DNA from 2 places in the Kitasatospora herbaricolor genome. Region 1 is predicted to be linked to the other one. Evidence: riboswitches for the same ligand, from Rfam matches in the RefSeq annotation. Region 1 holds a riboswitch; the other holds the start of a gene.

What was found. Region 1 has a riboswitch for glycine ahead of gcvP (aminomethyl-transferring glycine dehydrogenase). Riboswitches for the same ligand answer to the same signal wherever they lie in the genome.
Region 2: it holds a riboswitch for glycine, as region 1 does, so the genes downstream of both, gcvT (glycine cleavage system aminomethyltransferase GcvT) here and gcvP (aminomethyl-transferring glycine dehydrogenase) in region 1, are expected to answer to the same signal.

The regions. Positions count from the first base shown of each region.
Region 1 is NZ_JAUSVA010000002.1:1,833,770-1,848,799, reverse strand. It holds gene J2S46_RS08425 (PRC and DUF2382 domain-containing protein) at 1-871, opposite strand, end outside; glycine riboswitch at 1,098-1,200, shown strand; glycine riboswitch at 1,202-1,333, shown strand; gene gcvP (aminomethyl-transferring glycine dehydrogenase) at 1,438-4,338, shown strand; gene J2S46_RS08415 (DUF5999 family protein) at 4,511-4,702, opposite strand; gene J2S46_RS08410 (hypothetical protein) at 5,031-5,603, opposite strand; gene J2S46_RS08405 (glutamate-cysteine ligase family protein) at 5,971-7,476, shown strand; gene J2S46_RS08400 (CPBP family intramembrane glutamic endopeptidase) at 7,717-8,505, shown strand; gene J2S46_RS08395 (HAD domain-containing protein) at 8,598-9,131, opposite strand; gene J2S46_RS08390 (MFS transporter) at 9,318-10,586, opposite strand; gene J2S46_RS08385 (dienelactone hydrolase family protein) at 10,716-11,501, opposite strand; gene J2S46_RS08380 (sugar porter family MFS transporter) at 11,592-13,004, opposite strand; gene J2S46_RS08375 (FMN-binding negative transcriptional regulator) at 13,241-13,942, opposite strand; gene J2S46_RS08370 (pyridoxamine 5'-phosphate oxidase family protein) at 13,955-14,608, opposite strand; gene J2S46_RS08365 (aminotransferase class I/II-fold pyridoxal phosphate-dependent enzyme) at 14,643-15,030, shown strand, end outside.
Region 2 is NZ_JAUSVA010000002.1:5,950,288-5,965,317, reverse strand. It holds gene J2S46_RS26370 (ABC transporter ATP-binding protein) at 1-330, opposite strand, end outside; gene J2S46_RS26365 (ABC transporter ATP-binding protein) at 359-1,447, opposite strand; gene J2S46_RS26360 (ABC transporter permease) at 1,444-2,442, opposite strand; gene J2S46_RS26355 (ABC transporter substrate-binding protein) at 2,561-4,330, opposite strand; gene J2S46_RS26350 (ABC transporter permease) at 4,420-5,418, opposite strand; gene J2S46_RS26345 (enhanced serine sensitivity protein SseB C-terminal domain-containing protein) at 5,956-6,864, opposite strand; gene J2S46_RS26340 (enhanced serine sensitivity protein SseB C-terminal domain-containing protein) at 7,055-7,852, opposite strand; glycine riboswitch at 8,198-8,300, shown strand; gene gcvT (glycine cleavage system aminomethyltransferase GcvT) at 8,510-9,631, shown strand; gene gcvH (glycine cleavage system protein GcvH) at 9,801-10,178, shown strand; gene glyA (serine hydroxymethyltransferase) at 10,309-11,577, shown strand; gene J2S46_RS26320 (L-serine ammonia-lyase) at 11,770-13,152, shown strand; gene J2S46_RS26315 (DUF397 domain-containing protein) at 13,242-13,448, opposite strand; gene J2S46_RS26310 (helix-turn-helix domain-containing protein) at 13,445-14,296, opposite strand; gene J2S46_RS26305 (ATP-binding protein) at 14,545-15,018, shown strand; gene J2S46_RS26300 (hypothetical protein) at 15,015-15,030, shown strand, end outside.

The sequences.
Region 1 (15,030 bases):
CGCGCTCGCGCACCACCGGTACGTGCCGCTCGACCGTCTCGCTGGTCACGTACTTGCGGAGCCGGGCCGTGTAGGTCACCTGCCACTCGGTGCTGATGTCGAGCCGCTCCTCGTGGCAGGTGATCTCGACCGGGCCGCCGGGTGCGGAGGTGGCGGCGTCCGCACCGGGAGCGGCGAGCGGCTCCGCCTCGGCCGGCTTGGCGTACATCGGGGCCGGGGCGGCCTGGCCGGCGGTGGGCGCGGGGGCGCCCACCGTGCGGACGTTGGTCTCCTCGGCGGCCGGCGACCTGCGCTCGGGCGCGGCGGCGGCGATGCCGACGGCGGTGGCCGGCGCGCCCGCCGCGGGCGGCTCGACGGGCCGCTCCAGCTTCTCCAGCTTCTCGGCCTTCTCCGGCGCGGGCGTCTCGCTGCCCCGGCCCGCCGTCGCGGCGGCCGCGCCGCCCGCCACCGCCGCACCGGCGGCCGCCGTCCCCGCCGTACCGGGTACGGCGCCGAAGTCCATGTCCGCCGGGCGGTCGTCGGCGCCGGTGTCCTTGGCCGAGCCGGAGCGGTTGTCCGCCGGGGTGTCGAGCCCGTAGTAGCGGTACAGCTGGAGCTCCTGGGCGGGGGAGAGGTGCTGGCCCACGCCGAAGTCCGGAGAGTCCTTCACCAGCGACTTGTCGTACGGGACCCGCAGTTCCTCGCCCGAGAACTCGCTGGTGGTCAGCGGGACGAAGGCGTCGCGGCCGAAGATGCCCGTCCGGACGGCCGCCCACTCGGGCTCGCCGGTCGCGTCGTCCAGGTACACCTCGTCCACGGTGCCGATCTTGTCGCCGTTGCGGTCGACCGCCCGGTGCCCGATCAGGTCTCTGGGGTCGATGTCGGTTTGCACTCAATTCCTCCGGTGCGGATGCTCCTGCGGAACTCCCGCAGGGGTACGGCTGGAGGGTCCGGCCCATCCGCCACTTCATACGAAAAGGCATGAACCGGGCGCCTGCGAGCGGAGCGCCGCCGTCCGGGCGGGCAGTCCGCCCGCCCGGACCAGTGCGTACTCCGATCCGGAGCCGGGGCGCACCCGTGATCGGGGCGGCTCCCGCTGGTACCCTGGGCGCGACCGCCGAGCCCGCTCGGGAGAGTCCCCGGCCGACGAGACGCCGGCGGGGGCGCCGAAGGAGCAACTCCTCCCCGGAATCTCTCAGGCATCCGTACCGTGTGGGATAGGTCACTCTGGAAAGCAGGGCAGGACCGCCGGCGAGGGAGCCGACGGCCACCACCCTCACCGACGGTGCAAGCCGACGGGGTGCTCAGGCATCCCGCGCGGGCGAAGCTCTCAGGTCCCGATGACAGAGGGGGAGGCCTGTTGGGTTCGTTCGCCAGGGCCGGCCCGCTGTCCGCAGCGGTCACGGCCGACCGGCGTGCGCGCCCCCGCCGGTCCGTGACCAGGAGGCCTCGACCATCATGAACGCCCAGCCGAACGCCGGTCGCCCGCTCAGCTCCGCGACCCTCACCGAGCTTGAGCAGGCCAGCCCCTTCGAGACCCGCCACATCGGCCCCGACTCCGGGGCCCAGGAGAAGATGCTCGCCCACGTGGGCTACGGCTCGCTGGACGAGCTGTCCGCCGCGGCCGTGCCCGAGGCGATCCGCTCGATCGACGGCCTCGACCTGCCGGCCGGCCGCAGCGAGGCCGAGGTCCTCGCCGAGCTGCGCGAGCTGGCGGCCGCCAACCAGGTGCTCACGCCGATGATCGGCCTGGGGTACTACGGCACCTTCACCCCGCCGGTGATCCTGCGCAACGTCATGGAGAACCCGGCCTGGTACACGGCCTACACCCCGTACCAGCCGGAGATCTCGCAGGGCCGCCTGGAGGCGCTGCTCAACTTCCAGACCGTGGTCTCCGACCTCACCGGCCTGCCGACCTCCGGGTCCTCGCTGCTCGACGAGGGCACCGCCGCCGCCGAGGCGATGGCGCTGACCCGCCGGGTCACCAAGGTCAAGGGCGGGGTGTTCCTGGTCGACGCCGAGACCCTGCCGCAGACCGTCGCCGTCATCCGGACCCGGGCCGAGCCGACCGGTGTGGAGGTGGTCGTCGCCGACCTCTCCGCGGGCATCCCGGCCGAGATCGCCGAGCGCGGTGTCTTCGGCGTGCTGCTGCAGTACCCGGGCGCCACCGGTGTGGTGCGCGACCTGGAGCCGCTGATCGAGCAGGCCCACGGGCTCGGCGCCGTCGTCGCCGTGGCCGCCGACCTGCTGGCGCTCACCCTGCTGAAGTCGCCCGGTTCGCTCGGCGCCGACATCGCCTGCGGCACCTCGCAGCGCTTCGGTGTCCCGATGGGCTTCGGCGGCCCGCACGCCGGCTACCTCTCCGTGCGCGCCGAGTACGCCCGCTCGCTGCCCGGCCGCCTGGTCGGCGTCTCGGTCGACGCCGACGGCAACCGCGCCTACCGCCTGGCGCTGCAGACCCGTGAGCAGCACATCCGCCGCGAGAAGGCCACCAGCAACATCTGCACCGCGCAGGTCCTGCTGGCCGTGATGGCCTCGATGTACGCCGTCTACCACGGCCCCGACGGCCTGGCCGACATCGCCCGGCGCACCCACCGCTACGCCGCCGCGCTCGCGGCCGGGCTGCGCGCCGGGGGCGTCGAGCTGCTGCACGACGCGTTCTTCGACACCGTCACCGCCCGCGTCCCGGGCCGGGCCGCCGAGATCGCCGCCGCCGCGCGCACGCGGGGCATCAACGTCCACCAGGACGGCGCCGACCTGATCTCGGTGTCCTGCGACGAGACCACCACCCGCGAGCACCTGGCCGGCGTCTGGGCCGCCTTCGGCGTGCCGCAGGCCGAGATCGACGAGAGCGCCGAGGCGCTGCCCGCCGCGCTGCTGCGCGAGGACGAGTACCTCACCCACCCGGTCTTCCACAGCCACCGCTCCGAGACCGCCATGCTGCGCTACCTGCGCCGCCTGTCGGACCGCGACTACGCGCTGGACCGGGGCATGATCCCGCTGGGCTCCTGCACCATGAAGCTCAACGCGACCACCGAGATGGAGGCGGTGACCTGGCCCGAGTTCGGCCAGCTGCACCCCTTCGCGCCGATCGAGCAGGCCCAGGGCTACCTGACCCTGATCCGCCAGCTGGAGCAGCAGCTGGTCGAGGTGACCGGCTACGACGCGGTCTCCATCCAGCCCAACGCCGGTTCGCAGGGCGAGCTGGCCGGCCTGCTGGCCGTCCGCGCCTACCACCACGCCAACGGCGACACCGGCCGCGACGTCTGCCTGATCCCGTCCTCCGCGCACGGCACCAACGCGGCCTCCGCCGTGATGGCCGGCATGCGGGTGGTCGTGGTCAAGACGCTGGTCGACGGCGACGTGGACGTCGACGACCTGCGCGCCAAGATCGAGCAGCACCGCGAGCAGCTCTCCGTCCTGATGGTCACCTACCCGTCCACGCACGGCGTGTTCGAGGAGACCATCACCGACATCTGCGCGGCCGTGCACGAGGCCGGCGGCCAGGTGTACGTGGACGGCGCCAACCTCAACGCGCTGGTGGGCCTGGCCAAGCCGGGCAAGTTCGGCGCGGACGTCTCGCACCTGAACCTGCACAAGACCTTCTGCATCCCGCACGGCGGCGGCGGCCCGGGCGTCGGCCCGGTGGCCGTCCGCGCCCACCTGGCGCCGTACCTGCCCAACCACCCGCTGCAGAGCGAGGCGGGCCCCGCCACCGGCGTCGGCCCGATCTCCGCCGCGCCGTGGGGCTCGGCCGCGATCCTGCCGATCTCCTGGTCGTACGTCCGGCTGATGGGCGGCGAGGGCCTCAAGCACGCGACCCAGGTCGCGGTGCTGAACGCCAACTACATCGCCAAGCGGCTGGCGCCGCACTTCCCGGTGCTCTACACCGGCCCCGGCGGGCTGGTCGCGCACGAGTGCATCATCGACATCCGCCCGCTCACCAAGGACACGGGCGTGACGGTGGACGACATCGCCAAGCGCCTGATCGACTACGGCTTCCACGCGCCGACCATGTCGTTCCCGGTGGCCGGCACGCTGATGATCGAGCCCACCGAGTCCGAGGACCTGCACGAGATCGACCGGTTCTGCGCCGCGATGATCGAGATCCGGGGGGAGATCGACAAGGTCGGCTCGGGCGAGTGGGCCGCGGAGGACAACCCGCTGCGCGGCGCCCCGCACACCGCCGCCACCCTGGCCGGCGAGTGGGCCCGTGGCTACTCCCGCCAGGAGGCGGTCTTCCCGGCGGGCGTGAACCCGGCGGACAAGTACTGGCCGCCGGTGAGCCGGATCGACGGCGCCTACGGCGACCGCAACCTGGTCTGCTCCTGCCCGCCGATGGACGAGTACGGCGCCTGACCGGTGCCGCGCCCGCGGGCGTGAGCTGACCCGGTACGAAGCAGCGGGCCCCGGCGGATTCGATCCGCCGGGGCCCGCTGCTGCTCGCCGTACCCGCCGCGGGGCTCCGCGCCACGCCGCCGGGCTGTCCTGCCGCACGGGCGGGGAGTCCCGCCGTACGGTGCGGCGCCGGTCAGGCCGCGAAGGCCAGGGGGCGGCGCGGGGCGATCACCCGGCCGTCGGGCAGGAGTTCGCCGGTGTCCTCGAAGAGCAGGACGCCGTTGCAGAGGAGGCTCCACCCCTGCTCGGGGTGGCAGGCCACGGTCGCGGCGGCCTCGCGGTCCTCGGAGTCGGCCGAAGGGCATTCCGGACGGTGCTGGCACATGGGTCGTACCCTCGCTTCGCTTGCGATCCTCCCCGTGATGCGGTTGCCGTCGGGATAGTCCGCCGGGAGCCGCCGCGGTAGCCGGATCCTGTCCCGCCGGCCCAGGTGTGAGCCGGCGATTCTGTGGGTAGGACAGGTGGTCCTTCCACGCTGGGTCCCAGTGTCGGCTTCCGTCGGCCTTCGCGCAGCAATTTGGTGACATGCGCCACAACTCCCGCGCATAGATCACCCATTCAGATGGCGCGGAGCAGAAATAAATGCCGGACGGGCCATGCCGGGCATGGCCCGATCGGGCTACCCGGGATGACCCGTCCGGAGCATCGGGGTGTCAGGAGACCCCGAGGACCATCGGCTTGGCCGGAGCGGGGGCGGCGAGCAGCGCCAGCAGGTCCGTCGCCGGGTAGGCGCGGTGCGCGGTGACCCCCAGCGGCGCCGGGGCCAGCGGGATCAGCAGGTCGGACGCCGGGGCCGCGTCGGGTGCGTGCAGCCACAGCGCGGTGGCGTACTGCCCGGGAAAGGTCAGCAGTCGCGGCTGGTGCCGGGCGCGCGAGGTCTGCGCGAGCTGCCAGGCCTGCCGCAGCGCCCGGACCGTCGAGTCCAGGTAGGGGCCGGCGGTGAAGTGCGAGAAGGTGTGCCCCTCGACGCCCTGGACCACCTCGGCCGCCGCCGCCACCTCGCTGCCGTCCTTGATCAGGAACCGCCAGCCCGTCCGGCGCGCGGCCGTCAGTCGGGGCCGGGGGCCGTCCAGGACGTGCACCGCGAGCGGGTGCGCGGGCAGCAGGGTGCCGTGGGGACGGCGCAGCGCGGCGGCGGCCGGCTGGCGCAGCGCGGTCTCCGAATCGAGTGCCGCCAGGACGGCGCGCAGGGCGCTGGGCGGAGGCTGGGGGGTCTGCAATGTCATGGCGGGGTCGCCTCTCCGTGAGAGATCGGCGTGCGAGTGCGGCATACCGGCGTGGCGTGTCTGGTGTGACGGGACCTGGGCCGTGTCCGGTTGTGCGTGATCGCGGTGCGGGCGCGGCCGCCACCGTAGGGGGCCCCGGTGTCGTCGTCGACGTCGGAGCGGTGGCAGGCCGGGCTTGAGCGCAGTGCGAATTCTACTCGAACAGGTGCGCAGGGTGACCTGTTTATCACGTTCAGTTGTGCAGGGCAAGTCGGTATTCGACTGATGGAGCGTCAGTTTCCTTGCTTCGTACGACGTTCGACCCCGTCGGGTATCGATCTTCGGGATGGGCATGATGCTTGCACGGTCGGCCTAGAGGAGGGGACCCATGGGCGAGAAGGTCGTGGCCACGCGCGCGGACCTGTCGGACCGGCAGATGTACCGCCGCAAGCTCCAGTCCTGTCTCGACGTGCTCGAACGGATGCTGCGCGAGAACCGCTTCGACCGGCCCCGGGCCGTGATGGGGCTGGAGATCGAGCTCAACCTGGCGGACGAGCAGGGTCAGCCGCTGATGCGCAACGAACAGGTGCTCGGCGCGATCGCCTCCAGCGACTTCCAGACCGAACTCGGTCAGTTCAACATCGAGGTCAACATCGCCCCGCACCGGCTCACCGGCCATGTGCTGGAGGAACTGCGCGAGGAGATCGACACCGGCCTGCGCTACGCCGACCGCAAGGCCGCCGAGGCCGGCGCCCGGATCGTGATGATCGGGATCCTGCCGACCCTGGAGCACGACCACACCGGCCTGGAGTCGATGTCCCACAACCAGCGGTACAGCCTGCTCAGCGACCAGATCCTGGCCGCCCGCGGCGAGGACATCGCGGTGGACATCGAAGGGGTCGAACGCCTCCAGCTGGAGTCGGTCACCATGGTCGCGGAGGCCGCCGCCACCTCGCTGCAGATGCACCTCCAGGTCACCCCCGAGCGGTTCTCCTCGGTCTGGAACGCCGCCCAGGCGCTCTCCGCGGCGCAGGTCGCGCTGGGTGCCAACTCGCCCTTCCTGTTCGGACGGGAGCTGTGGCGGGAGACCCGCCCGGTGCTGTTCCAGCAGGCGTGCGACACCCGTTCGGCGGAGCTCAAGGCGCAGGGCGTCCGCCCCATCACCTGGTTCGGCGAGCGCTGGGTCGACTCCGCGCTCGACCTGTTCGCCGAGAACCTGCGGTACTTCCCCGCGCTGCTGCCGATCTGCGACGACGAGGACCCGGTCAAGGTGCTGGCCTCCGGCGGGATTCCCAAGCTCGCCGAGATGCGCCTGCACAACGGCACCATCTACCGGTGGAACCGGCCGGTCTACGACATCGCGGACGGCGTGCCGCACCTGCGGGTCGAGAACCGTGTCCTGCCGGCCGGGCCGACGGTCGCCGACACGCTGGCCAACGCCGCCTTCTACTACGGACTGGTCCGGGTGCTGGCCGAACAGCCCCGGCCGATCTGGACCAGGCTGCCCTTCATCCAGGCCGACGAGAACTTCCACAACGCCGCGCGGCACGGGATCGACGCCGTGCTGCAGTGGCCGCGGGCGGGCTGGGGCGGCCGCGGCGGCGGGGTGACCGCCGTGCCGGCCGTCGACCTGGTGCTGAACGAGCTGCTCCCGCTCGCCCACCAGGGCCTGGACGAGTGGGGCGTGGAGCCGGCCGACCGGGACCGCTACCTCGGGATCATCGAGCAGCGCTGCCTGCGCCGGACCAACGGCGCGGCCTGGCAGAGCGCGACCTTCCACCAGCTGCGGGAACGCTTCGGGATGGACCGGCCGGCCGCCCTGGCGGCGATGACCCGGCGCTATGTCGAGTACATGCGCGGGGGCGAGCCCGTGCACACCTGGCCGGTCGGCTGACCCGGCCAGCGGCCAGCGGCCAGCGGCCCCCGGTCACGGGGAGAGGGGCCGGGGGCCGGTGCCGCGGCAGTCCGCGAGGGCCGTCGTCGGCCGAGGTGCGAGGGGCGCCGCGCGCCCGCGCGCAGGGAGGGGCGCCGCCACCGCGCGGGGCGGGTCCGATGGGGCCGTGCGCCCGTATGGAAGGATGATCGCCCCGGCGGTCGGCCGACCCCGGGGCGAAGCCCGCCCGCTGGAGCCGCCGTGAGCACCGTCTCGACCGAGCCCGGGCGCCTGCCCCTGACCCGCCGGCTGCTCGGCGCCGAACTGCTGATCGTCCTCGGCCTCTCGCTGGGTGCCAGCGGCCTCAGCGCCCTGATCAGTTTCGCCGGCTCGCTCACCCAGCCGCTCGCGCTCGGCCAGCAGGTCGCCACCCTCAACGGGTCCCGCGCACCGGGCCGGCCCTGGCTGGACCTGGCCTGGCAGCTCTACTACATCGGGCGCGGCCTGATGCCGGTCGTCCTGGTCGGCTACCTGCTGGTCCGCGAGGGCACCTCGCTGCGCGTCCTCGGCTTCGACCTGACCCAGAAGCTGCGCGACCTCGGCCGGGGGACCGCCGTGGCCGCCGCGATCGGCGGCTCCGGCCTGGCGCTCTACCTGATCTCCCAGGCGGCCGGCTACAACCTGACGGTCGCTCCCTCGGGGCTGCCCGACGTGTGGTGGCGGATCCCGGTGCTGGTCGCCTCGGCCTGGGAGAACGCGATCCTCGAAGAGGTCATCGTGCTCGGGTACCTGATCCGACGGCTCGGCCAACTCGGCTGGAGCTGGCCGGCGATCGTGATCGCCAGCTCGGTGCTGCGCGGTTCTTACCACCTCTACCAGGGGGTCGGCGGGCTGGTCGGCAACATGGTGATGGGGGTGGTCTTCTGCCTGGCCTACCGCCGGTGGGGGCGGGTGATGCCGCTGGTGACCGCCCACGCGCTGATCGACACGGTGGCCTTCGTGGGCTACGCCCTGCTCGCCGGTCACGTCAGCTGGCTGCCGACCGGCTGAGCCCGGACGGCCGACGTCCGTCACCCCTCCGGACGCGCGCCGCCGGCCACGGCCCGGCGGGCTCCGGTCGACGCCCCGCCGGCGTCGGCCCGTCAGGCGGACGCCCCGCCGAGGCGACGTCCCGGGAGCAGCCCGGCCCGGGGCGGCCGGGCCAGCAGGCGATCGACGTGCCGGCGCTCCAGCCCGTGGAAGGGGTCGACCGGCAGCAGCAGGCGATCCCGGCGAAGCAGCGCCCGGCGCACCAGCCGGCCGGGGATGACGTCGTCGACCCAGGCGAACGGCCGGCCCCGCGCGTACCGGAGGATCGGTGGCCACTTGCGACCGGAGATCAGCTGCATCAGCGGTACGCGCGGGTCGCCCGGTTGCGGGACGTACCCGGTGAAGCGGACCACCGGCAGCTCCGGCAGGCCGAGCAGCGGTGAGAGATGCCGGTTGGCCTCCTCCTCCCAGGTGGTGGCCCACACCAGCTGGTAGCCGCCGGCCAGCTCGCGCAGCCAGTCGGCGTGCCGGGCGGAGAGGAGCACGCGGTACCCGAGCAGGGCGTGGGCCTCGAAGCCCGCGTCAGGGTGGGGTGCGGCCGGGTTGAGCACCCCGTCGACGTCCAGGAACAGCAGAGGTTTCGGCATGGGGCGCCCCCCCGGGGGTTCGACATCGTCCTCACCCGTCCGGACGCGCGCCGCCGACCGCCGGTTGCCCCGCCGGGGCGGGGCGGCGCAGCGCAAGCGCGGGACACCGACCGGGACGGCAGCGCTCGTCCGTCCGTCCCTCGGACGGTCCGTCGCCGGCCGGTCCTCCGGCGACGGACCGCCCGTTCAGCCGACCGGTGCCGGCGTGGCGGCGGTCTCCACCGGGGCGGCCGTGCGCCGGCTCAGCCGGCGGACCTGCGGTTCGGCCAGGACCAGGACGCTGAGCAGGACGGTGACGGCTGCGCAGGTCCAGAGCGCGCCGCCGGTGCCCAGCGCCCCGGCGGCCGGGCCGGCCAGGGCGGTGCCGACCGGGGCGAGGGCCAGCGAGCCGAAGGCGTCGTACGCGGAGACCCGGGACATCAGCTCCGGCGGGATCTCCTGCTGCAGCGCGATCATCCAGTTCACCCCGAAGACGGTGACCCCGCCGCCGGAGAGGAACATCGCGACCGCCAGCAGCGGCAGCGGCGCGGCCACCGCGAGGGCGGCCGCGGGCAGTGCGAAGAGGAAGACGCCGTAGTTGCCGACCAGCAGGATCCGGCGGGGGCGCCAACGCGCCATCAGCAGGCCGGTGAGCACCAGCCCGGCGCCGTCGGCGGCGAGGGCGAAACCCCAGTCGCGGGCCCCGCCCAGCCGGGTCTCGGCGACGATCGGTCCGTACACGGCGTCGACCGCGCTGACGCAGGCCATCAGGACGGAGAACTGCAGCACGATCACCCAGAGCCACCGCCGCGAGGCGAACTCCGTCCAGCCCTCGCGCAGTTCGTGGATCATCCCGCTGCCCTGCGGCTGCTTCGCCGCGGGCTCGACCCGCAGCAGCACCCGCAGGGCGGCGGCGGCCAGGAAGCAGCCGGCGTCGACGGCGAGCACCCAGCCGGCGCCGACGGTGGCGGTGAGGGCGCCGCCCAGGGCCGCACCGCCGATCTGGGCCGCGTTCATGGCCATCCGGTAGACCGAGAAGGCGTGCGAGGCGTGCTCCGGGGCCACCGTCTGCATGATCATGCCACCGGAGGCCGGCCCGTAGAAGGCCTGCCCGGCGCCGCCGGCGGCCGAGAGCAGCACCAGCTCCCAGAGCCGCACCGTGCCGGTCAGCACCAGGGCGGCGAGGACCGCCTGGGAGACGGCGTTGAAGGCGTTGGCGGCGACCATCACGTGGTGGCGCGGCAGCCGGTCGGCGAGCGCGCCGCCGACCAGGAGCAGCAGGACCAGTGGCACCAGCCGGGCCGCGGTGACGTAGCCGATCTCGGTGGTCGAGCCGCCGACGGCGAGGACGGCGAAGGCGGTGGCGATCGGCGCACCGGCGTTGCCGAGCCCGCTGACCACCGTCGCGGCGGTCTGGATGCGGTAGTTGCGGCCGGCCCAGGCGAAGCGGCGGGGGAGGGGGGTTTCGCTGTGCACGTGCGCGACTATGACGGCTGTCCGGTCAGGTGTCTAACCGATATTTGGTCCTGCCGATCGGGTGGCCTGCTCGGTTGACCTGCTCGGGCGGCCTGTTCGGGGCCGGCCCGCGGGGCCCGGCGCCCGCGATCAGCCGAGATGCCCCCACAGGAAGCTGAGGGTCCGCCGCCAGGCGATCCGCGCCTGCAGGGCGTCGTAGTGGCCGCCGGGGTTCTCGTCGTTCATGAAGGCGTGCCCGGCGGGGTAGAAGTGGATCTCCGGGCGGCGGTCGGTGGCCTCCCCGATCCGGATCGCCGCCTCGTCCACGGCGGTCACCGGGATCGAGTGGTCCAGCTCGCCGTAGTGCCCCAGCACATGGGCGGTCAGCCCGCGGAAGTCGTACTCCGGGTCGGGCGGCAGTCCGTAGAAGGGCACCACGGCGGCGACCCGGTCGCCCTCCTGTGCGGCCAGCACCAGGGCGAGGCCGCCGCCCATGCAGAAGCCGGCCACGCCGATCGCGTCCCCGACCACCGCGGGATGTCCGAGCAGCAGGTCGACGGCGCCCCGCAGGTCCCGTGCGGCGCGCTCCGCCGGCAGGTCGCGCTTCATGCGGGCGGCCTCGGCGCGGTCGTGTGTGGTGGCGCCACCGTAGAGGTCGGGGGCGAGGGCGACGAAGCCCTCGGCCGCGAAGCGGTCGGTCAGGGTGGCGATGTGCGAGGTGAGCCCCCACCACTCCTGGATCACCACCAGCCCGGGGCCGGCGCCCTGCGGCGGCAGCGCGAGGTAGCCGTGCGCCTGCCGGGCGCCGCCGGCACCGGTCCCGCGGCCGGCACCGATCCCGCCGGAACCGATCCCGCCGTTCCCGCCGGGCGCGGCGTCGGTGCCGCCGGCGCCGGGGAAGGTGACGTTCTGCCGGGAGCCGCCCTGGTCAGGCATGGCTGTCCCTCCGTGGGACGGGCCGCGGCCGGTCGCGGCCCGGCGGGGGAGCGGGAGGTCGTCGGGCAGGGCGCGCGCCGGGAGCGGGCGTCAGCCCATCGACTCCAGGGTGCGGCCCTTGGTCTCCTTGATGCAGAAGGCCACGAACGGGATGGAGAGCAGCGCGAAGAAAGCGTAGATGACGTAGGTGGCCGACAGGTTCCAGTCCGCGAGGTCCGGAAAGGTGACGGTGATGGCCCAGTTGGCGATCCACTGGGCTGAGGCGGCGACGGACAGGGCCAGCGCCCGGATCCGGTTGGGGAACATCTCGCCGAGCAGCACCCAGACCACCACGCCCCAGGAGAACGCGAAGCAGAAGACGAAGACGTGGGCGGCGACCAGCGCCGTGGTGGCGTAGGAGTCCGCCAGGGTCGCGGTGTCGCCGGTGCCCTCCCGGAAGGAGAAGGCCCAGGCGGCCACGCCCAGCGAGATCGCCATGCCCGCCGAACCGGCCAGCGCCAGCGGCTTGCGGCCGATCCGGTCCACCAGGGTCATCGCGAGGACGGTGCCGATCACGTTGACGATCGAGGTGGAGAGGCTGATCAGCAGCGAGTTGCTCTCGTCGATGCCCACCGACTGCCAGAGGAAGGACGAGTAGTAGAAGATCACGTTGATGCCGACGAACTGCTGGAACACCGAGGCGCCGATGCCGATCCAGACGATCGGCAGCAGCCCGAACCGCCCGCCCAGCAGGTCGCGGGCCCGCGGCTTGTGGGTGGAGGCCAGCACCGCGCGGATCTCGGTCACCCGGGCGTCCAGGTCCACCCCTTCGCCCTCCACCTCGCGCAGCACCTCGCGGGCCTCGTCCTCGCGCCTGGCGGCGATCAGGAAGCGTGGTGACTCGGGGATGGCCAGTGCCATCAGCCCGTACACCAGGGCGGGCACGGTCTCCACGCCGAGCATCCACTGCCAGGCCTGGACGCCGGCCAGGTGCCCGGTGGACTCCCCGCCGGCCGCCTCGTTCAGCGCGTAGTTGGCGAGCTGCGAGACGGTGATCCCGAGCACGATCGCCATCTGCTGGAAGGACGCCAGCCGGCCCCGGTAGGCGGTCGGCGCGACCTCGGCGATGTAGGTGGGTGCGATCACCGAGGCGATGCCGATCGCGACGCCGCCGACCACCCGCCAGAGTGCCAGGACCTGGATGGTGGGCGGGAACATCGAGCCGACGCCGCTGATCGCGAAGAGCACGGCGGCCAGCAGCATGGTGCGGACCCGGCCCAGGTGGTCGGCCAGCCAGCCGGCCGCCACCGCGCCGGCCGCCGAACCGAGCAGGGCGATCGCCACCACGAAGGCCGTCTCGCCGTTGCCCACCTCGAAGTGCTTCTGGATGCCGGTCACGGCGCCGTTGATGACGGCACTGTCGTACCCGAAGAGGAAGCCGCCCATCGCGGCGGCGGCCGAGATGAACACGACATGCCCGAGGTGCGCCTCACCGGCGTCCTTGGGTGGGTGGGTGGTGGCCACGACGAGCTCCTGAGGGTGCGACGGCCCGCCGGCACGGCCGAGTGGACAGGATCCGCCTCACATTCGATCAGGTGGGTGACCCGTCCGCCCGGCCGGCAGCCCGTTCGGCGGCATGTCGCGGCGGACGCAACCCGTCCGGGCGAACCGCTCCACGGTCCGTCAGCTCCCGCCGGAGCGGTCGGCGTCCGTCCGGGCCGTCGCCGGCCGGCCGGAGGGCTCGTGGTTCGCGCGGCGGCTCAGCCCGCCGGGCAGCCCCCGGGGCGCGTCGCGGGCGGCTCGGATCGCTCGGCCCGTCCGGCCCGTCCCGAGGCCGGGGCGCCGGCCCGCCGCGCGTTGCGCCGCAGCAGCTGCGTCCTGGCGCCCTGGTCCAGCCCCTGCCCGCGCTCCGCCAGCAGCCCGGCGATCGCGAACTGGTCCGCGGCCGGCTTCTTGTCGTCGTACTTGAACTTGGCGCGCACCTCCCGGACGGTCAGCCGCAGCCCGCGCAGGCCGGTCAGCAGCGGGCCGAAGGGCTCGGCCCCGGGTACCACCCGGACCTCGGGCGTCTCCGGCTGGAAGTGCGCCAGCTGGCGGTTCAGGATGGCGGCCTTGCCCGCCGCGTCCTCCACGATCTCGGCGGTGCAGGCGAACTGGACCGAGGCGTAGTAGCTGGTCGGCGTGCCCGGTTCGCCGCGCCAGTGGCCGGGGGCGAAGACGTAGTCGTCCGTCACCGACAGCGTGACCTGCGGGTCGGCCCGCAGGGCCGCCCAGATCGGGTTGGGCGCGGCGAGGTGCAGCAGGATCTCGCCCGCGTCCGGGTCGAGGAGGAAGTGGGTCGGGACGAGGACGGGCCCGTCCCCGGGGGCTCCGTTGGCGGCGAGCAGCCCGAAGTCGCGTCCGGCGGCGAGCCATTCGCGCCATTCGGCCTGGTCGCCCCGGTCCCAGCTCCTGATCAGCATCTGCCCCTCCGGTCAGCGCAGTTCGCGCAGGTAGGCGGGCAGCGGTACGGAGCTGGAGGCGTCCGGCTCGGGGGTGCCGTGCACCGTCGACACGGGGACGACCCCGGCCCAGTACGGCAGGTCGAGGTCGGCCTCGTCGTCGTCGGCGCCGTCCGCGCGGGTCTTCGCCGACACCTCGTCGAGGTCCAGCCGGACGACGGCGGTGGCCGCGAGCTCCTTGGCGTTGGGCCGGCGCACGTCGCCCGAGCGGCCGGGGACGGCCTGGTCGACCAGCGCGTCCAGGGCGACGGTCAGCTCCTCGGGGTCGGTGACCTGGTGGGCCGTGCCGTGGGCCACCACCGAACGGAAGTTGACGGAGTGGTTGAACGCGGACTTGGTCAGCACCAGTCCGTCGACCAGGGTGACCGTGACGCAGACCGCGAGACCGGGGTCGGCCGCGCCGCGCAGCGGACGGCTGCCGGTGGAGCCGTGCACGTACAGGCGGTCGCCGACCCGGGCGTAGATGGTCGGCAGCACCACGGGCGCACCGTCGGCGACGAAGCCCAGGTGGCAGATGTACGTGCTGTCGAGGATCGCGTGGATCGCGTCGCGCTCCCAGGTGGCCCGGTCCTTGTACCGGGTCGGGGTGGTGCGCGCGGTGCGGGAGTAGGCGGTGCCGTCCGACATGACAACCTCTATGTACTAGTGCATAATTCTCTTTGTGCTAGGAGAATATACGATCAAGGGGCGCCGGGCCAGCGATATCGCGGCGGACGTCGAGGCCGCGGTCGGCGCCGGGCGACTGGCGCCCGGCGCGGCCCTTCCGCCGCTGCGCGAACTGGCCGAGCGGCTGGACGTCAACCCCAACACCGTCGCCGCCGCCTACCGCCTGCTGCGCGACCGGGGTGTGATCGAGACGGCCGGCCGCAAGGGCAGCCGGATCCGCCCCCGCCCGACGGTCGCCCCGCGCGACCGGATGCGCGTCCCCGTCCCCCCGCACGCCCGCGACCTGTCCGCCGGCAACCCCGCCACCGAGCTGCTCCCGCCGCTGGCCCCGGCGCTGGCCGTCGCGGGGGCGGCCGCCGACCGCGACCCCGTGATGTACGGGG
Region 2 (15,030 bases), 4.1 Mb from region 1:
GTCGCGGCGCAGCGGCCGCATCGCCCCGGTGCCCAGGTGGGTGATGTCGGTGCCCTCGAACTCGACGGTGCCGGAGGTCGGCTCGTCGAGCCGGGTGACCAGCCGGCCCATCGTGGACTTGCCGCAGCCGGACTCGCCGACCACGCCGAGGGTCTCCCCCGGGTTGACGGTGAAGTCGATGCCGTCGACCGCGCGCACCGCGCCGGACTGGCGCCGCAGCAGGCCCTTGGTGATCGGGAAGTGCCTGGTGAGCCCGGTGACCCTGAGCAGCGGTTCGCGGTCGGAGGCGGGCGCCGGTGACGGGATCGCCGCTACCTGAGTGTCCGTCATGAGGTCTCTCCTGAGGGGTGGTACGTGCTCACAGCCGGGGCGCGATCTCGTCGGTGAAGATCCGGTGCCGTTCGGCGGCCGGGATGTGGCAGGCCGCGCGGTGGCCGGGGGAGGCCTCCGCGAGCACCGGCACCTCGGTCGTCGAACGTCCGCCGGTGAGGCCGGCGTACGGGCAGCGCGGGTGGAAGGCGCAGCCGCTGGGCACGTTGATCAGGCTGGGCGGGGTGCCCTTGACCGGGATCAGCCGCTCCTGGAGCTCGCGGTCCAGGCGCGGCATCGAGCCCAGCAGGCCCCAGGTGTAGGGGTGCTCGGGGCTGTCGAAGAGGGTCCCGGCGGGGCCGTGCTCGATGCACTTGCCGCCGTACATGACCAGGATGTCGTCGGCGAGTTCGGCGACCACCCCGAGGTCGTGGGTGATGATGATGACGGCCGAGCCGAACTCCTGCTGGAGGTCGCGGATGAGGTCCAGGATCTGCGCCTGGACGGTGACGTCCAGGGCGGTGGTGGGCTCGTCGGCGATCAGCAGGGACGGGTCGTTGACCAGGGCCATCGCGATCATCGCGCGCTGGCGCATGCCGCCGGAGAACTCGTGCGGGTAGGCGTCGACCCGCTTGTCGGGCTGCGGGATGCCGACCCGGTCGAGCATCTCGATCGCGCGCTTGCGGGCTTCCTTCTTGCTCGCACCGGGGTGGTGCGCCCGGTAGCCCTCGACGATCTGCGCGCCCACCGTGTAGTAGGGGTGCATCGCGGTGAGCGGGTCCTGGAAGATCATGGCCATCTTCTGGCCGCGCAGCTGCCGGACCCGGTCGGGGTCGGCGCCGATCAGCTCCTCGCCGTCCAGCCAGACCTCGCCGGAGATCTGCGGTGCGCCGCGCTTGGTGCCGGTGCGGTGCAGGCCCATGATCGAGAGCGAGGTGACGGACTTGCCGGAGCCGGACTCGCCGACGATGCCGAGGGTCTTGCCCTTCTCCAGCGTGAAGTTGAGGCCGTCGACGGACTTCACCAGGCCGTCGTCGGTGGGGAAGTGCACCCGCAGGTCGCGGACGGTGAGGAAGCCCTCGGGGGCGCCGGCCGCCTTCTGGAGCCGGCTCTGGGCCTGGGTCTGGGTCTTGCTCATGTCAGCCTCACCCGAGGATCGACAACGGCGTACAGCAGGTCAACCAGCAGGTTGGCCAGGATGATGAAGAAGCCCGCGAAGAGGGTCACGCCCATGATCACCGGGAGGTCGCTGCCGCTGATGGCGGCGACCGCCTCGTAACCGAGCCCGCGGAAGTTGAAGGTGGTCTCGGTGAGCACCGCGCCGCCGATCAGACCGCCGAGGTCCATGCCGAAGACGGTCAGGATCGGGGTGAGGGTGGAGCGCATCGCGTGCTTGCCGATGACCGTCCGCTCGCCGAGGCCCTTGGCCCGGGCGGTGCGGATGTAGTCCTCACCGAGCACGTCCAGCAGGGTGGCGCGGGTGAGCCGGGCGTAGGTGGCGGCGTAGAGGAAGGCCAGGGTGATCCACGGCAGCAGCAGGTTCTGGAACCAGGCCACCGGGTCGTCGGTCAGCGCCACGTAGTCGTGCGGGAACCAGCCGAGCTGGTAGACGAAGATCGCGCTGGCGAGCATGCCGGTGAAGTAGATCGGCAGCGAGACACCGGCCAGGGCGGTGGTCATCGTGAAGCGGTCGAGCAGGGTGCGGCGGCGCAGCGCGGAGACCACGCCGGTCGCGGTGCCGAAGACCAGCCACAGCACGGCCGCGCCGAAGGCGAGCGAGGCGGTGACGCCCAGGCGGTCGAGCAGCACCGGCCAGACCGCGCGCTCGGTCTTGAAGGAGTAGCCGAGGCAGGGGGCCGAGCAGTGGGTGACGTCGACCCCGGTGCTGTAGTCCCGGCCGGCGAAGATGCCCTTCAGGAACAGGAAGTACTGCTCGATGATCGACTTGTCCAGGCCCATCTTGTGCCTGATGCCCTCGATCGCCGCCTTGTCCGCGATCTTGCCCACGTAGAGCAGTGCGGGGTCGCTGCCGGTGATTTTCGGCACCATGAAGAAGATGCCAAAGGTGACCGCGGAGACCACCAACAGCATGGCGACGACGTTGACGAGCCGTCGGATGAGATACACGAGCACTGCGGCCGGCGCCGCCGGTGACCGGCCGAGCCCCCTTGTGGGGGGCCCGGCCGGCCCGGCGAAGCCTTCACCTGCCCTTCGGACTAGCGATACGAACTACGGGAGCGGGTAGAGCAGGTCACTTGCCGTCGGAGACACCGAGCGCCTGGAAGTCGATCTCGCCGCCCAGGGCGTCCTGGGTGTAGACGTTGGTCAGGCGCGGGTTGCGGTAGTTGAGCGCCTTGTCCGCGACGATCGGCAGGTAGTAGCCGCTGTCGATCACCTTGTGGTTGATCTTCTTGTAGAAGTCGGCGGCCTTGGCCGGGTCGGTCTCGGCGGTCGCCGAGTCGAACCAGCCGTTGATCTCCGGGTCGTTGATCTCGGAGTAGTTGCTGTTGCCGTTCTGGGTGATGAACCGGCCGTCGGTGAGCGGCTGGAGGTAGCCGCTGCCGTTCGGGTAGTCGGCGGCCCAGCCCATCACGATCAGGCCGTAGCCCTTGGTCGCGACGACGCTCGGCGAGCCGATCTCGGAGGCGATCAGCTTGCCGTCGTACTGGTCGACGGTGACGTCGACGTTGATGGCCTTCAGCGCGCTCTGCAGGGCGACGGCGGAGTTGACTTCCTTCTCCTTGTTGCCGCGGACCGCGATGTTGGTCTTGAAGCCTTCCGGCTTGCCGCAGAGCTTCAGCTCCTCCTTGGCCTTCTCCACGTTGGGCTTGCCCTTGGTGAAGCCGAACGGGTCGTAGTCGTCCGAGCCGAGGATGTTCGGGGGCAGCATGGAGCCGTAGGTGGAGCCGGCCGTCGACCCGCCGCGGGCGGTCTGCAGGGCGGTGGTGTCGGCCGCGTAGAGGACGGCCTTGCGGCAGTGCTCGTTGTCGAACGGCGCGACCTTCGGCACCACCGAGATGTAGCGGATGAAGCCGTTGTAGGCGTCGTCGGTGTTGGCCTTGAGCTTCGGGTCGGTGAGGACCTTGGCGCCGGCGGCCTGGGAGAGGCCGGTCTGGCTGAAGTCGATGTCGGCCGAGCCGTCGAGCAGACGGGCGTCCATGTCGTCGGCGTTGGTGGTGATGGTCAGCTTGACGGTGTCCGGCAGGGCCTTGCGGACGGTGTCGGTGGCCTGGTCCCAGTTCTCGTTGCGGACCAGCTCGACGGACTTGCCGGGCTCGATCGACTTGAACTTGTACGGGCCCGAGGAGACCGGCTTGTCACCGTACTTGGAGCCGGTGTCGAGCTTCTGCGGCACCGGGGAGGCGCTGCCCATGGCGAGCAGGTAGAGGAAGGACGAGTCCGGCTTGGCCAGCTTGAAGACGATGGTGGTGTCGTCCGGGGTCTCGACCGTCTTCAGGCCCAGCTTGTTCGGGTCCGCGTCGGTGTACGGGCCCTTGTAGTCCTGGCCCTGGTCCAGGGACTGGATCAGGTAGGTCGGGCCGCCGCTGATGACGTCCTGGGCGAAGATGCGCTCGATGCCGTACTTGATGTCCTTCGAGGTGATCGGCGAGCCGTCCTCGAACTTCAGGCCGGCCTTCAGCTTGAAGGTGTAGGTCTTGCCGTCGGCGGCGATCTCCGGCTGGGCGGCCGCGAGGTCGGGGACGAGCTTGAGGCCGTCCTTGCCGGGCTTGGAGTCGTACGTCAGCAGGGTGCGGGCGTAGTAGCGCTGGAAGTTCCACACCGAGGCGTAGTAGGCGCGGCCCGGGTCCCAGGAGTCGGCGTCCGTGCTGGTCCACAGGTTGATGGTGCCGCCCTTCTTGTCCGAAGGGTTGAGCACCTTGCCGACCGCGGCGTTGAAGCCGCCCTCTGCACCCTTGCTGGCGTCGCTGCTGCCGCCGCCCTTCGAGCCGCCGCAGGCGGTCGCGGTGAGCGCCAGGGTGGCCACCAGGGCAGCGGCGGCGAGCGTCCGGTTACGCGTCATGAGTACGGTTCCTCCTGAAGATGTGCGGGCCCGATCGGTCCGCCGAGGGGGGTGCTGTCCCCTGGTGTGGGGGGTGGGTCTGAAGGGGCTCAGTTGCCCTTGGGGTCGAGCGCGTCACGCAGCCCGTCGCCGAAGAGGTTGAAGGCGAGCACGGTGATGAAGATCGCGAGACCGGGGACGACCATGTAGGTCGGGTCCACCTGGTAGATCTTGGTGGCCTGGGAGAGCATCTGCCCCCAGGAGGGCGTGGGCGGCTTGACGCCCGCGCCGAGGAAGCTGAGCGCCGCCTCGCTGAGGATGTTGGTCGGGATGATCAGCGTCGTGTAGACGAGGATCGGGGCGACCAGGTTGGGCAGCAGCTCGCGCAGCAGGATGTGCACCGGGCCGGCGCCGAGGCTCCGGGCCGCGTCGACGAACTCGCGTTCGCGCAGCGACAGGGCCTGGCCGCGGACGATGCGTCCGATGTAGGGCCAGCCGAAGAAGCCGATGACCAGGATCAGGATCGCCATCCGGACGCCGCTGCCGCTCAGGCCGAGCAGGTCGTTGGGCATCACCGAGACCAGCGCGATCGAGAACAGCAGCTGGGGGAAGGCGAGCAGGACGTCCATGACCCGGCTGATCGCGGAGTCGATCCAGCCGCCGAAGTAGCCGGCCGCGACGCCCATCAGGACGCCGATGACGACCGAGACCCCGGCCGCGAGGAAGGCCACCAGCAGCGAGATCTGGGCGCCGTAGAGGATCCGGCTGAAGACGTCCCGGCCGAAGGTGGGGTCGACACCCAGCAGGAAGTCACCGCTGATGCCGCCGAACGCGCCCTTGGGCAGCCCCAGTTCGGGGTTGATCTGATCCGGGTGCGGTTCGTCGACCGGGTGCCCGAAGAGCGAGCTGAGCACCGGCGCGAACAGCGCGGCGAGGATCAGCAGCATCACCACGACGCCGCCCGCGAGGGCGACCTTGTCGCGTTTGAGGCGGTCCCAGGCGATTCTGCCCGGGGAACGGCCTTCGATCTTCTTGACCGGCGCCGCTGCGGGTGCCGCTCCGGTCTCGGCCGGGCCGGCGGATCCGGTGGTGTCGATGGGTGTGGTCATGAGTCAGTTCGGTCCCCTCGCCGACGGTGGCCGGCCCACGGTGCCCGGTCGCGCGAGGTGTTCCGACCCGGTCCGGGTCGGGACTGCGTGAGCGGGTTGCGCTACTGGTGCGTTTTGCATCGGTGCGGTGGTGCTGGTCGCCGGATCGGCGGTACGGCGGTGCGGAAGACAGCGGAACGGGGTGCTGAGGTGCTCCGTGCGGGATGGGCGTCGCGCGGATCATTCGGTCTGCGTGCGCGTTCGCCCTTGTGGGGCCCGGTGCGAGCACTGCATTGCGCAGAACTCTCTGCCATCCCCCCGGGCTTGCGCCAGCCCTGACAACCGAAGGATGCCCAACTGTGATCTGTGGGCATGCACAGCCTCAGGAGCCGCATACGCTTCTTCACATATCTGTTACATGCATGTCAAGATCAATGACGAAAATGGCTGGCGAATGCCCCTGGGAACGTCACGACCGGCCTGACATGACATCAGGCCGGTCGGGTGCGAAATGAATGTTTCGTGGCCGTACAGGACGGGAATTGCGGCGCCCGGACCTCAGCGGCCCGGATAGCCCGGCCACGGCTGCTGCGGCCACCCCGGGCCCGCCGGCGGTGGCTGGGTGCCGTACGGGTACGAGGCCTGCGGCGGGTACGCCTGGGCCGGGTACGGGGCCACCGGCGGCCGGCCGGCCGCCTCCCGGTCGAAGAACGGGCGCGCGTTGGCCCGCATCCACATCGCCACCGGGTCGTACTCGTCGCCCATCGCCACGGTCGACACCGCGAGCCCCTCGGGGGCCACCGCGATCGCCCGCTGCATCAGTGCCCGGACCGCCTCCACCGCCGGCGGCGAGGTGTCGTACAGTTCCAGTCCGATCGCCAGGTACGGCTCCCCCACGGCGGGACGCACCCAGGCCCGGCGCAGCGCCCGGACGGCCCGCACCTCCAGCGCCTGGTGCTCCAGCAGCCCGTAGAACTGCGGTGCCTGGACCTGCGGTTCGCTCAGGTGCAGCGGCCCGGCCGGCAGCCGGTCCAGACCCGCCGCGATCCGCCGCAGGTCCGCCCAGGGGATGCCGACACCGCCGCCGGGGGCGTGCGGGTTCAGCCACAGGCCCCAGCGGGTGCGGTACAGCGAGGCGGCGATCTCCTGCCCGGAGATCACCTCGTGCCCGCGGGCCCAGCCGCTGGACGCCAGTTGCTCGGGCGAGGTGACCGCGGGCGCGTACCCGTGCCCGGAGACGTCCATGTTCCCGTACTGCGCGTCCGGGCTGCCCGCGGAACCGTGCCAGAGCAGCATCCAGACCTGGCCCTCGGCCAGCGCCCGCAGCATGCCCTCGTACGCCTCGTACCGCTCCGGCGCGACCTCGCGCAGGGCGCGTTCCAGCGCCCCCGGGTCACCCCCGGGGCGCGCCGCGGGAGGCGGGCCCCAAGGCCCCGGTGCTCCGCCGCCGGCCGCTGCCGCGTTCATACGCCCACCTCGATGGCCGCCACGCGAAACGCGCACCTTCTGCCGGCGCGCTCGCCCCGCTCGCCCACTTCGAGCCCTCTTCCTGGTCTGCCGCCGCCGGTGTGGCAGGGGTGTCCGTCCCGGGGTGTCCGGACGCAGCCTATGGGGCGCTGCGGACAGTCGCCATGCCGACGTGCCCCGACCCCGCCGGTCACATCCTTGTGTAGAAGGGCTGTACCCGGCCGAGCAGCCACTCGACCACCGGGTCGTCCACGAGGTCGAGCAGCACGAGGTGGACGCCACCGGGAAGCGGCGCGGTTCCCAGCGCCCGCCCGAGCGCCTCGTTCACCGCGCCCGGGTCGGCCGGCCAGGCCTGGTCGAGCTGGACCCCGACGAACATGACGGTCGGCTCCCCCTCCACGCTGGCCAGCGCCCGACGTGCCGTCAGCACCCCCGGCAGCGCGGCCAGTTCGGCGGCCGCCGCGGAGAGGAAGGCGAACGGCTCCTCCTCCGGCGCGGGCTCCCGCAGCGCCACCCGGCCACCGGCACCGGCGTCCGTCTGGGTGTCCCAGCGGTCCTCCCGCGGCCCGCGGCGCAATTCGGCCACCCCGGCCGGCGGCACCGGGATGCCCACCGGCGCGTCCGGGTTGACCGCGATCCCCAGCCCCAGCGGCAACCCCCGCGCGAACTCCCACACCGGGGCGACCGCGAAGGCCAGCCCGGGGGCGTGCTGCAGGAACTGCTCCTGGGAGGAGAACACCGGGACGTACGGCGCGCCCGCCAGTTCGATGGTCGGCAGGTCCAGCGACTGCCCCTGCGGGTCGGCGCCGGCCGGCAGGGGGATCCAGACCTGGCTGCGCGCCAGCACCTCGATCACCCGCGGCGTGGCACCCGGGTCGCCCAGCGCGGCGGTGAGCACCTGCTCCAGCTCGTTGGCGGGCCAGCTCCCCCCGGGCGGCGCCGCCTCCGGCCCGCCCCATGCCTGCGTCTCCTCCGCCGGGTAACCCATACGCCCCTGTACCGCCCCATCTCTAGCCGCCGGCCTCCCAGCCTATCGGCCCGTCCCCCCGCCGGACCGGGCGCACGGGATCAAGGGGAGGCCTCCACGTCCCGCCTACGAGCCCCGCGTACGAACAGCCCCCGCGCCGCTTCGCAGCACGGCCGGGCGGCGGCCCAGGGCCGCGGAAACCGGTCCGTGCCCGCACCGGCCGGCGGACCCGCGGATTCCCGGGACCCCCGGCCGGCCGGAGGCCACGACCACGAGCGAGCCTTTAAGACCCACCGCCCGGCATGCCATGATGTGCCCGTCCCCGTGAGTCGCTTCGGCGGGGCGCCCAACTCCATACAGGCCGCTCGAACCCGCGCGGGAGAGTCCGGAGTGCCCCCTGGGGTACGGCCGGCGCCGAAGGAGCAAGTCCTCCCCGGAATCTCTCAGGCACCCCTACCGCACGGGCGAGGCACATCTGGAAAGCGGACACGGCCCTGCCGTGCGCCCACCCACGGTGCAAGCCGCCATGCTGTCCCCAGGGCAGCGCGCGGTGAAGCTCTCAGGTTGTGACGACAGATGGGGAGACCCAGCCGCCGCATGCCCGCGCGCAGGTCAGGTCCCCGTCGGGGCCGGTCCGGCGTGCGCTCACCTGAGTGCCCAGCCCAAGGAGTACAGGCCATGTCGTCCCCCCGTCTCACCGCGCTCGACGCGCTGCACCGCGCCCTCGGCGCCACCATGACCGACTTCGCCGGCTGGGACATGCCGCTGCGCTACGGCAGCGAGCGCGAGGAGCACCTCGCCGTCCGGACGAAGGCCGGCCTGTTCGACCTCTCGCACATGGGTGAGATCACCGTCTCGGGCCCGCAGGCGGGCGAGCTGCTGGACCACGCGCTGGTCGGCTTCATCTCCGCGCTGGGCGTGCTCCGCGCCCGCTACACCATGATCTGCGCCGAGGACGGCGGCATCCTGGACGACCTGATCGTCTACCGGACCGCCGAGGACGAGTACATGGTGGTCGCGAACGCCTCCAACGCCCAGGTGGTGCTGGACGCGCTGACCGCCCGCGCCGAGGGCTTCGACGCGGTGGTGCGCGACGACCGCGACGCGTACGCGCTGATCGCCGTGCAGGGTCCGGAGGCGAACGGCATCCTGGCCTCCGTCACCGACGCCGACCTGCCGGGCCTCAAGTACTACGCGCTGCTGCCCGCGACCGTGGCCGGCAAGCAGGTCTGGCTGGCCCGGACGGGCTACACCGGCGAGGACGGCTTCGAGATCTTCTCGGCCCCCGCCGACGCCGAGCACCTGTGGAACGCGCTGACCGAGGCGGGGCAGGGCGTCGGCCTGGTCCCGTGCGGCCTGTCCTGCCGGGACACGCTGCGCCTGGAGGCGGGCATGCCGCTGTACGGGCACGAGCTGAACACCGAGCTGACGCCGTTCGACGCGGGCCTGGGCCGGGTGGTGCGTTTCGACAAGACCACCAACGGCGGCGCCTTCGTCGGGCGCAAGGCGCTGGAGCAGGCGGCCGCCGAGGCGGAGACGAACCCGCCGCGGGTGCTGGTCGGCCTGGTCTCCGAGGGCCGGCGGGTGCCGCGGGCCGAGTACGCGGTGGTGGACGCCGAGGGCGCCCCGATCGGCCGGATCACCTCGGGTGCGCCGTCCCCGACGCTGGGCAGGCCGATCGCGATCGCCTACGTGGACGCGGCGCACGCGACGCCGGGCGGCACCGTCGCGGTGGACGTGCGCGGCAAGCACGAGCCCGTCCAGGTGGTCGCGCTGCCGTTCTACAAGCGCGCCCGCTGAGGCCCGTCACCGGTCCGCACCGCCGAGGCCGCGCGGCCGGGCCCGCACGCCGGTGCGGGCGCCCGCCCGCGTGAGCGCGGTCACCCACCGTCACCCCTGTCCGGGCCGCCGGGCCGATCCGGCGACCCCGCATTTCCACCGACTGCTTCCCATCCTGGAGAATGACGCCATGAGCAACCCCCAGCACCTGCAGTTCAGCAAGGAGCACGAGTGGCTGACGGCCGCCGAGGGCGGTGTCTCGACCATCGGCATCACCGCCCACGCGGCGGACGCCCTCGGTGACATCGTCTACGTGCAGCTGCCCGAGGTCGGCGACACCGTCACCGCAGGTGAGACCTGTGGCGAGCTTGAGTCCACCAAGTCGGTCAGCGACCTGTACTCCCCCGCCACCGGCGAGGTCGTCGAGGTCAACCAGGCCGTCATCGACGAGCCGGCCCTGGTGAACTCCGCCCCCTTCGAGGGTGGCTGGCTGTTCAAGGTCCGGCTCGACGGTGAGCCCGCGGACCTGCTGAGCGCCGACGAGTACACCGCCCTCACCGGCGGCTGAGTCCCCCGACGGGGCGGCCGCAGCGCGGCGGCCGCCCCCGCCCGGCCCCTTGCCCGCTCCCGCCCGCCGCCCGGCCGTCCCCGCGGCCGACGAGCTGCGCGCGGCTGCCCCATGACGGGAAGACCACACCATGACTGTCCTCAACCAGTCCCTGCACGCTCTCGACCCGGAGATCGCCGCCGCGGTCGACGCCGAGCTGCACCGTCAGCAGACCACCCTGGAAATGATCGCCTCCGAGAACTTCGCCCCGGTGGCGGTCATGGAGGCCCAGGGCTCGGTGCTGACCAACAAGTACGCCGAGGGCTACCCCGGCCGTCGCTACTACGGCGGCTGCGAGCACGTCGACGTGGCCGAGCAGATCGCCATCGACCGGGTGAAGGCGCTGTTCGGCGCCGAGCACGCGAACGTCCAGCCGCACTCGGGCGCGCAGGCGAACGCCGCGGCGATGTTCGCGCTGATCCAGCCGGGCGACACCATCCTGGGCCTGAGCCTGGCGCACGGCGGCCACCTGACCCACGGCATGAAGATCAACTTCTCCGGCAAGCTCTACAACGTGGCCGCGTACCACGTGGACGAGAAGACCAACACGGTCGACATGGCCGAGGTCGAGCGCCTCGCCAAGGAGCACCAGCCCAAGCTGATCATCGCGGGCTGGTCCGCCTACCCGCGCCAGCTGGACTTCGCCGAGTTCCGCCGCATCGCGGACGAGGTCGGCGCGCTGCTCATGGTCGACATGGCGCACTTCGCCGGCCTGGTGGCCGCGGGCCTGCACCCCAACCCGGTGCCGTACGCGGACGTGGTGACCACCACGACCCACAAGACCCTCGGCGGCCCCCGCGGCGGCGTGATCCTCTCCAAGGCCGAGTACGCCAAGAAGATCAACTCCGCGGTCTTCCCCGGCCAGCAGGGCGGTCCGCTGGAGCACGTGATCGCCGGCAAGGCCGTCGCGTTCAAGGTCGCCGCCTCCGAGGAGTTCAAGGAGCGCCAGGAGCGCACCCTGGCCGGCGCCAAGATCCTCGCCGAGCGCCTGCTGAAGTCGGACGCCACCGAGGCCGGCGTGTCCGTCCTGTCCGGCGGCACCGACGTCCACCTCGTCCTGGTCGACCTGCGCAACAGCGAGCTGGACGGCCAGCAGGCCGAGGACCGCCTGCACGAGGTCGGCATCACGGTCAACCGCAACGCGATCCCGAACGACCCGCGTCCGCCGATGGTCACCTCCGGCCTGCGGATCGGCACGCCGGCGCTCGCCACCCGCGGCTTCCAGGCCGAGGACTTCCGCGAGGTCGCCGACATCATCGCCGAGGCGCTGCTGCCGACCTTCGACGAGGCCAAGGCCACCGCCCTGAAGACCCGGGTCAGCGCGCTGGCCGCGAAGTACCCGCTGTACCCGAACCTGTAGGACCCGAAGCAGCAGGGCCCGAAGCTGCACGGCCCTCATCTGCAGGGCCCGCTTCACCTCTCGTGAGTCCCGGCACGCACCCGCCGAGCCTCCCGAAACCCCGGGGCACCGCGCACACTGGAACGTGGCGCGCGGTGCCCCGACGCGTGTACCCGCTTGTCCTTCCACGAGACCAGACAAGGACGTCCCCCCGTGGCCATCAGCGTCTTCGACCTCTTCTCCATCGGCATCGGCCCGTCGAGTTCCCACACCGTCGGCCCCATGCGGGCGGCCCGGATGTTCGCCCGCCGCCTGAAGTCCGAGGGGCTGCTGGCCCAGACCGCCGCCGTCCGGGCCGAACTGTTCGGCTCGCTCGGCGCCACCGGCCACGGCCACGGCACCCCCAAGGCCGTCCTGCTCGGCCTGGAGGGCAACTCGCCCCGGACCGTCGACGTCGACCAGGCCGAACTGGACGTCGAGCGGATCAGGGCGACCAAGCAGCTGCGGCTGCTCGGCCACGACCTGGCCGACGCCCACCAGATCGCCTTCGACACCGACACCCAGCTGATCCTGCACCGCCGCCGCTCGCTGCCGTACCACGCCAACGGGATGACCCTGGCCGCGTACGACGCCGACGGCGTGCCCGTGCTGGAGAAGACCTACTACTCGGTCGGCGGCGGCTTCGTGGTCGACGAGGACGCCATCGGCGCCGACCGCGTGAAGCCGGACGACACCGCGCTGCGCTACCCCTTCCGCACCGGCGAGGAACTGCTGCGCCTCACCCGGGAGACCGGGCTGTCGATCTCCGGCCTGATGCTGGAGAACGAGAAGGCCTGGCGCAGCGAGGCCGAGATCCGCGCCGGGCTGCTGGAGATCTGGCGGGTGATGCAGGAGTGCGTCGCCGCCGGCATGTCCCGCGAGGGCATCCTGCCGGGCGGCCTGAAGGTCCGCCGCCGCGCGGCCTCCGGCGCCCGGGCGATGCGGGCCGAGGGCATAGGGCCGGCCAACGCGATGGAGTGGGTGACCCTCTACGCGATGGCGGTGAACGAGGAGAACGCCTCCGGGCAGCGCGTCGTCACCGCCCCGACCAACGGCGCGGCGGGCATCATCCCCGCCGTCCTGCACTACTTCATCAACTTCATCCCCGGCGCGGACGAGGACGGCATCGTCCGCTTCCTGCTCGCGGCCGGTGCGATCGGCATGCTCTTCAAGGAGAACGCCTCGATCTCCGGCGCCGAGGTCGGCTGCCAGGGCGAGGTCGGCTCGGCCTGCTCGATGGCGGCCGGCGGCCTCGCCGAGGTCCTGGGCGGCTCCCCCGAGCAGGTCGAGAACGCCGCCGAGATCGGCATCGAGCACAACCTCGGCCTCACCTGCGACCCGGTCGGCGGCCTGGTCCAGATCCCGTGCATCGAGCGCAACGGCATGGCCTCGGTCAAGGCGATCACGGCGGCCCGGATGGCACTGCGCGGCGACGGCCGCCACCACGTCTCCCTCGACAAGGCGATCAAGACCATGAAGGAGACCGGCGCCGACATGAAGGTCAAGTACAAGGAGACCTCGCGCGGCGGCCTCGCGGTCAACGTCATCGAGTGCTGACCGGCCGACGCGGCGGCGCGTGACAGCCTCACACCGTGGCGGGGCCTACCGGTTCGTCCCGGTGGGCCCCGCCACTGGCGTGAGGCCCGTCAGACGGCCGGGAGATCGCCCGCCTTGACCCCGGCGACGAAGGCCGACCAGGCCTCGGCGCGGAACAGCAGTGCCGGACCCTCGGGGTCCTTCGAGTCGCGGACGGGTACCACTCCGGGAAGCCCGTCAGCGACCTCAACGCACTCTCCCTGGCCGTTGCTGTAGGTGCTCTTGTGCCACTTGATACCAAGGTCGCCCTGTTTCACTTGTACTCCTCTGCGACTTCCCTCAACCAAGAGACTGACTTCTCCGGCTGGACCGACGACGCCATGAGACGGAGAAACGTGTCCTCATGACGTGCGATCTCCGACTCCCGCTCGGTATAGATACTGATGGTTGTGACTTCGGAGTAGGCCACACGTCCGGGAAGATCACTGAACGAAAGGATGGAGGACGAGGAGCCCATGGCAGCATGTGCGCCTGCCGAGAACGGCAGCACCTGAATCGTCATGTTGGGCCGGCCCTCGGCCATGTCCGCCATGTGATGGAGCTGACCACTCATCTGCGAGGGATCGCCGACCTGGCGCCTCATGACAGCCTCCCCGATGATCGCCCAAATGCGCGGCGGCTGAGGTCGATCGAGAATCTGCTGCCGCTCCATGCGCAGCGCCACCCTGCGCTCGATGTCCTCTGAGGCCTCTCCGGGATTCATCGCTCGGATGACCTGCCGGGCATAGTCCTCGGTCTGCAACAGCCCGGGCACCAGCTCACATTGAAATGTCTCGATCTTCGTGGCGTCGGCTTCAAGTCCGATGTAGGCCCTGAACCAGTCAGGAAGCGCATCACCGTAGGCGTGCCACCAGCCCTGCTGTCGACTCTGCCGGGCCAGGTTGATGAACTGCTTCACCTCTGCCGGATCGTCGACTCCATAGTGAGCAAGAAGCCTCGCCGCATCGCGATCTTGCAAGGGCACGCTGCCGCTTTCGATCCTGCTCAACTTGGAAGCGGACCAACCCAGCGTGGCGGCAACGTCTTTGGCAGCCATCCTGCTCGCCGCGCGCAACTTGCCCAGCTCGGTGCCGAGCCTACGCCGCAGCACGGTCGGACTGTCCACTCGTCACCATCCCCAACAGGTCGCCTCGATACACAGTCTGCCACCCCCTCCAAGGGCCGAGTCGCTTCTCCCTTCGTGCAATTGCTTGAGAGGAGCACTTGCACGACGAGCCTTCAGCGGAGCATGCTACTCGCAGTAGTCCACTGCTCGACACGCAGTAGTCGAGCGCGACAGGCCACCGGGCATCCCCATGCCCGTTCCAGGCCACCAGGCCCGTCCGTCCAGGCACACCCGAAAGGGGCTCCGCCATGCCCGAAACCCTCCACCCCACCCCGTCCGCCGTCACCGAACAGACCTGCTGGCTGCCGCGCCGCCGCAGATCCGCCAGGGCGGCCCGCCGACTGCTGGGCGCTTTCCTCTCCCGGCACGAGGGCGGCGAACACTACGTCGAGGTGGGCGAGTTGCTGCTCAGCGAGCTGGTCACGAACGCCATCGAGCACGCCCATGTACCGCCCGACCGCCTGATCATGGTCCACTTCGCGCTCACCGAGGGACGGCTGCGGATCGAGGTCCACGACCCCGGCGACCACCATCTCGACACCGGTGCGGCCGTCGCCCTGCCCGCACCGGACGAGGAATCCGGACGCGGACTGTGGCTGGTGCGCCACCTGTCGGACCAGTGGGGCTGCCAGGCCCGTACGAGCGGCATCGGCAAGGCCGTCTGGTGCACGGTCGCCCCGGCTCCCTCCAGCACCCCGACCGCCCGCAGGAGCGCCGCATGACCTCCTGCCCCG